One region of the Stutzerimonas tianxiuensis genome, then DNA from elsewhere that is predicted to be linked to it. Evidence: predicted binding sites of a transcription regulator. Region 1 holds the regulator's gene; the other holds the start of a gene.

Region 1 (3,404 bases):
GCGAACGCGGTATGCCCATTGGCTCAGAGTCAGGCGTGCCATGCAGATAGATATAGCGACGGAAGGTATCCACCGAGCCCATCCGGTTATAGCCAGGCTCGCAGCCGCTTAGCCAGAGAATTCGGGTCAGAATCCAGTCACGGCCAGGAAACTGGTCATGCATGTCGGCATTCCAAACCTCGCCGGTCCAGCGTCGTCCACGCAACACGGCGCCCAAAGGCAGGCCCTCACCAATCCGCGCACGCACCCGGTGGCGACCCCGGGGCGTACAGCCAGAGCCATTACGCTCGCCTGCCCCATTAAGCGCAGTCGAAACTGGCAACCGGAGCCGCAGGCGGGAACCGGTAAAACCGTAAAGCATCTGGTCAGCGATCGAGACGTGAAGAAAATCGAGGTCAGTCATGGGCGGCTAGCTTAGCTGATCGCGCCCCGAGGATGCACCCTAGCCCTTAGCTGGCATAGCCAGCGCGTTACGCCGGGCAATCGGATGGGCCTGAGCCAGCCCAGGATCAGCCACACCGGAATCGGCCCGCATGCCGGCCGCGAGGAACGGCACCATCATGCGCATGACCTGCTCGATTGACGTCCTGGCGCCAAAGTCGTTCTCGGCAATGGCCCGTAGAGCCTTGATGCCGGACATGCTGAATGCCGCAGCGCCAAGCATGAAGTGCACACGCCAGAACAACTCAATGGGTGGGATCGACGGAGCGGCCTCGTGGACTCGATGCATATAGCGGCGGAACACCTTGCCGTACATGTCTTCCAGGTAACGACGCAGATGGCCCTGGCTCTGACTGAACGAAAGCCCCAGCAGGCGCATAAAAATGGACAGATCGTCGCCACTGCGTGGCGTCACCGCCAGTGCCTGCTCAACTAGAATCTCAAGCAACTCCTCGAGACTTTCTTTTCTGTCGGACTGGGCCTCACGCCTGTCGAGCTCACGTTCGAGGCTCAAGCAGAACGGACCCAGAAAACGCGAGAAAACCGCTTGAATAAGAGCTTTTTTCGAGCCGAAGTGATAATTCACCGCGGCCAGGTTGACGCCGGCTTTGCTGGTGATCAGACGCAGCGACGTCTCGGCGAACCCCTTCTCAGCGAATAGCTGCTCCGCCGCATCCAGAATACGCTCGACTGTTTCAGACTGCGCCATGCTTCTCCCCCGACAAACATCTGTTTGAAACTTACGTTTCAACCTACCCCAAGTCAACCAACATAGCGCCAAATAACTCTGGCGACCGGTTCAAAGCGCATTCAAAGATAGCCTGCGGCTGCTTCAAACAACGATTGCCAAGCATCCAGCACTGTATATAATCCCAGTCACTGTATAAAAGAACAGAGGCCCTTTGATGATCAAGCTGACCCCACGCCAGTCGGAAATTCTCGCCTTCATCAAGCGCTGCCTTGAGGACAACGGCTATCCGCCGACGCGTGCCGAGATCGCTCAAGAGCTGGGTTTCAAGTCGCCCAATGCCGCAGAGGAGCACCTCAAGGCCTTGGCTCGCAAAGGAGCCATTGAGATGACGCCCGGCGCCTCCCGCGGGATACGTATTCCAGGGTTCGAACCGGCTACTGAGGAAAATGGACTTCCAGTAATCGGCCGGGTGGCCGCCGGGGCGCCAATTCTCGCACAGCAGCATGTCGAAGAATCTTGCCAGATCAATCCTTCATTTTTTCAGCCGAAGGCTGATTACCTGCTGCGTGTACACGGTATGAGCATGAAGGATGTCGGCATCTTCGATGGTGATCTGTTGGCGGTCCATACCACGCGTGAAGCGCGTAACGGACAGATTGTCGTGGCCAGAATCGAGGACGAAGTAACCGTTAAGCGTTTCAAGCGCGAAGGCAGCAAGGTCTGGCTGCTCGCTGAAAACCCCGAGTTTGCGCCTATTGAAGTTGATCTCGAGCAGCAAGAGCTTGTTATCGAAGGTTTGAGCGTCGGCGTAATACGCCGCTAAGGAGAGGTTCATGCAGTACCATCCCCAACCCACCGCAGGCAAACCACCGCAGCTTTCCTTGTTCGAAGGGCTGATCGCGCATCGCCTGACGCCCTTCGGCGAGGTAGCGCGCGCCCCGCAGCCCGCGGATGACTGCCTTAGCGAAATGACCCTTACCGGTAGCGGGGATCACTGCCGCCAGTTGCTGGCTCCAATGCTGCGCGAGCTCAGTGAGGCGGCTGATACGCGCTGGCTCACACTGATTGCTCCACCGGTATCACTTTCACAGAATTGGCTGCGAGAAAACGGCCTGAATCGTGACCGTATCCTGTTGCTGCAGGCGCGTGAAAGTCAGACTGCGCTTGAGCTGGCGTGCAAGGCATTGGTGTCAGGCTGCAGCCACACGGTGATTACCTGGTTCCCACGCCTCGACAAGGCGTCCCGGCTGAAACTTCGGGTGGCGGCCGCTCAGGGTAATGCGCAAAGTTTGAACATACGTCTGGGTAGCTGATACGTCCCAGCCATTCGGCATAAGGATGTGCCGAAGCCCGCCCGCAGCCGTAAAGCAGTCCAAGCATTCCACCTCTCAATGCAATACCCGCGAGCCCTCTTCCTCCCGCTCGAAATCACCCTCTGACACCCGCCCCGCCATTTGCACGCCAATGTTGAACATTGCCTTGGCGATTTCGACGTGCTGCCCCTGCAGGAACGCCTTGGCATCGTCAGAAAAATCCAGCGTGACCAGTACGCCTTCGTCCTCGGCGCGACGCAGCACAATGCTGCCGTCGGGTAGCTCGACGATTTCCAGAAAAGACGTTGGCATGATCATGCTCCCGTTCAAACGGCGCATTGTAACAGCCACCCGGCCTGCGGGCAGCTTTTGGGTTTCGCTGCCGAGACACATTGCTGAATTTTCAGACACTCTCGCCCAGACAGAAAGCAGATGCGCAGCAACGCGGCCAGCCGTTAGGATGGCGGTCTACCGTGGACCGGACCGCTGGATGACCATCAAAACCTTGCTATTGACGGCCCTGGCCATGCTTGCATTCGCTGGCAACTCACTGCTTTGTCGCGCGGCACTTCGCGACAGCCAGATCGATCCGGCCAGTTTTACTGCACTGCGTTTATTTGCCGGAGCAGTGGTGTTGTGGCTTTTGCTGTGCCTGAGAAGACGATCTTCGTCGACCTCCGGTAGCTGGCGAGGCGCCTTGGCACTCTTCGCCTATGCAGCCTCCTTTTCCTATGCCTACCTCAACCTTGACGCAGGCGCCGGCGCGCTGCTGCTGTTCGGGGCTGTGCAGTTGAGCATGATCGCCTGGGGGATGCTTCACGGTGAGCGATTGCATTGGGGGCAGAGTGCCGGAATGCTTATGGCAGGCGCTGGCCTACTCACGCTTCTGCTGCCTGGCACGAGTACACCGCCGCTATCGGCTTCTCTGCTGATGGTGCTGGCGGGCGCTGCGTGGGGCG
Region 2 (3,404 bases), on a different contig from region 1:
TGGCTGCTTATCTGCCTGTTGAATGGAGAAGCCGACCGTGACCTTACGTCAATCGATGGCCGGGCTGCACACCTGGGGCGGGCTTCTGCCCAGCTGGTTGCTGTTCGTCATTCTGTTCGCCGGCACGCTGGCCTGCTTCGACAAGGAAATCGAACGCTGGATGCGGCCCGCGTTGCACGTGCCTGCAACCAGCACCATCGATGCTGACAACGTCCGGCAGTGGTTGAACGCCCATGTGGAAGGGCCTCTGCATGCCTACTGGCTGCACGGTCCTACCGAACGCGAACCTTACTGGAAGCTGGGTTGGGAGAAAGATGGTACTGGCGAACGCGGCCGTGCAGCTTTCGATCCCGCTACCGGAAAGCCCATGCCGGACACGCTGGGGGGTGAGTTCTTCTTCACCCTGCACTACAACCTTCAGGCGGGCACGATCGGCATGTACATCGTCGGCCTTGCCGGCATGTTCATGCTGGTCGCGTTGGTGTCCGGAATCATCGTTCACAGGCGGATTTTCAAGGACTTCTTCACCCTCCGGCCGCAGGCCAACGGCCAACGTGCCTGGCTCGATGCGCATAACCTGTTCGGGGTAATCGGCCTGCCCTTCCATCTGGTGCTGGCTTACACAGGTGTCGCCATTTTTGTCGCGACCTACATGCCGGCCGGCGCGATGGTGGCCTATGACGGAGATCCGCTGGCCTTTTTCGAGGAGGTCCAGGGCGGCTATCACCGCAACGAGATGGACAAACCCGCAGGTGAACTGACTTCCCTGAATGGTCTGATCAGCGAGGCCCGTCAGCGCTGGAACGGCGGCGAGCCAGGCTGGTTGATCGTCGAGCACCCGTTCGACGCCTCGGCAGTGGTCAGCATTCGTCGGCTTGACCCTTCACGTATCGGTTCACCACAGGACACCCTGAATTACGACGCCACCACTGGCGAAATGCTCCACCAGCAGCAGGCACCCACCAGCTACGAGGCCTATATGTGGATGGTCGGTTTGCACATGGCGCAATTCGGCGGGCAGATCGTTCGACTGTTCTACGGACTGATGGGACTGGCCGGCTGCGCAATGCTGATTGCCGGTTCAGCAGTCTGGTTGCGCAAGCGTGAAGCTCGGCAGATCACAGGGCTAAAGGTGGTTCGCGCACTCAACGGAGCGGTGTTTTTCGGATTTCCGATCGCTTCGCTCACCCTCCTCTGGGCCAACCGTCTGTTGCCGGACACCCTGCCTGAGCGGGCGGCAGTCGAAGGCTGGTGCTTCGCCTTGAGCTGGCTGGCAGTGGCAGCCTTCGCATGCATCAGGCCTGGCCAACCAGCACGGACCACCCGTCAATTGTTTGCGGTCCTGGCGATTCTCGCCCTTGGCCTGCCTGCGCTGAACGGTATCGTGGCTCCGCAAGGCAACCTTGTTGCGAGCCTGACGCGAGGTGACATGACGCTCTTCGGCATCGACCTGGTATTGCTGACCGTTGGGTTGGTGTGTGCCTGGCGGGCTGTTGCTCGCCCCGAGGCGCGACCGGCACGAGAGAGGCGCATGCAGGAGGTTTCACCATGACGCTACTCGCTTTTGCGTTGGCTTACGTGGGCATGCTTGCGCTGTGCCTGGCCATGCCCCGTCATCATCGGCAACTGTTCAGTCGGGCACCAAGCCCTCTTCTACAGCGAGGGCTGCGGCTGCTGGCAGGCGGACTGCTGATCGCCATCGTCATGCTTGATGTGGCAGCACTGGGGGTGTCGATAGGTCTGATCGTCTGCCTGGGTCAGTTGATGTGCGCCGGGCTGCTGGTAGGCCTGATGCTCGCCTGGCGTGAGCGCATGGCACTGCCAATGGGCGCTGCCCTCAGCGTGATAGGAGCCCTGAACGTTCTAGTGTGAGCTAGCGCATACCCCCTCAGTCGATGACGTTCATCACATCGACTTGACCCGCACTCAGACAAAGCAGAATACTGTATCCATATACAGTATTCTGGGTTTGCGGTTCATCATGTCCTCCGTTGTCTCCCTTGATCGGTTGCTCGATGCACGCCGCCTATGGCGCGGCCAGCCCAGCGTCGTCTCGACCAGTAACCAGCCAACCGGACATCCCACACTCGACGCCGCTCTGCCCGGCGGGGGGTGGCCGGATGCAGCACTGAGCGAGCTGCTGATCGCTACCACCGGGATTGGCGAGTTACGGCTGCTCTGGCCCACCCTGGCACGCCTGACCGCTGCTGGCGAACGGGTGGTACTGATCGCCCCGCCTCATCTGCCCTTCCCTCATGCCTGGCTCGCTGCCGGCGTCGATCTGCGCCAACTCAGCCTCGTTCAAGCGCAAGGACGTGATGCATTGTGGGCAGCGGAACAGTGTCTGCGTTCAGGGAGTTGTGGTGCTGTGTTGTGCTGGCCGCAGAAAGCGGATGATCGCGCCTTGCGTCGCCTGCAGGTGGCCGCCGAAACCGGACAGACGCTGGCCTTCGCCTACCGCTCTTTGCACGAAGCCGTGAATCCTTCTCCAGCGGCACTGCGCTTGGCAGTCGAAGCTCGGCCGGCTCAAGTGCGTGTACTCAAGTGCCGCGGCGGACTGGCGCCCGTCCAGCCGATTTCTGCCGTGGGATGGCAGTGATGATGCTCTGGGCTTGCATTCTGCTGCCGCAACTGGCCATGGACGGTGTGCTGCGTAGCCGTACCGATGCCGACGCGCCACTGGCACTACTGAGCGGTACGCCACAGCGCCGCGTGCTACAAGCAGTCAACCCAGCGGCACGATCACTAGGGCTAAAGGCAGGGCAATCGTTGATAGCCGCCCAAGCGCTGACCCGGGAATTCGAGACGGCCGAGTATGACCTGGCTTCGATCGAACGTTGGCAGCAATTCCTCGCCGCTTGGGCCTACGGCTTCAGTTCACAGGTCAGCCTGCACTACCCGCGCTGCCTGCTCATGGAAGTGCAGTCCAGTCTTGGCCTGTTCGGCCCCTGGCCTCGTCTGGAAGCACGCTTGCGCACGGAGCTGAGCGCGCTGGGCTTTGGGCATCGCATCACCCTGGCACCCAACCCGGCAGCTGCGCGGGTACTGGCCAACGTGCACGACGGCTTGGCGGTAACGGATACACCTGAGCTGCATCAGGTACTGGCTGACCTGCCTGTAGATCGCCTCGGCTTGCCACGTGATGTCTCGAATGCTCTGGCGCGAATGGGTCTGCGCACCTTCAAGCAACTGCTGGCACTGCCTCGAAACGGACTGGCGAAGCGTTTTCCGGCTGACGCGCTGAGACACCTCGATACCCTGCTGGAGCACCGCCCGCTGGGTCTGAGTTTCTATCGTCCGCCTGATCGATTCGCTGCGCGGATCGAGCTGAACTTCGAGGTCGAGTCGCATCAGGCGCTGCTGTTCCCGCTGCGCCGCCTGACCGCCGATCTCGCCGCCTATTT

The links. The regulator LexA, encoded in region 1, represses DNA repair genes until DNA is damaged. The targets are predictions, from matches to a motif close to CTGTNTNNNNANACAG.
Region 2: imuA (translesion DNA synthesis-associated protein ImuA) is a predicted target of LexA. The motif match lies at 1,944-1,959, and genes of this name have one in related genera.

What each region holds. Positions count from the first base shown of each region.
Region 1 covers NZ_JBPVWS010000008.1:196,000-199,403, forward strand. Annotated here, with positions in the region: gene ACSSNI_RS12510 (L,D-transpeptidase) at 1-403, opposite strand, end outside; gene ACSSNI_RS12515 (TetR/AcrR family transcriptional regulator) at 443-1,150, opposite strand; gene lexA (transcriptional repressor LexA) at 1,347-1,955, shown strand; gene sulA (SOS-induced cell division inhibitor SulA) at 1,966-2,445, shown strand; gene ACSSNI_RS12530 (hypothetical protein) at 2,521-2,757, opposite strand; gene ACSSNI_RS12535 (DMT family transporter) at 2,936-3,404, shown strand, end outside.
Region 2 covers NZ_JBPVWS010000003.1:39,500-42,903, reverse strand. Annotated here, with positions in the region: gene ACSSNI_RS05340 (DUF3649 domain-containing protein) at 1-41, shown strand, start outside; gene ACSSNI_RS05335 (PepSY-associated TM helix domain-containing protein) at 38-1,552, shown strand; gene ACSSNI_RS05330 (DUF3325 domain-containing protein) at 1,549-1,872, shown strand; gene imuA (translesion DNA synthesis-associated protein ImuA) at 1,982-2,599, shown strand; gene ACSSNI_RS05320 (Y-family DNA polymerase) at 2,602-3,404, shown strand, end outside.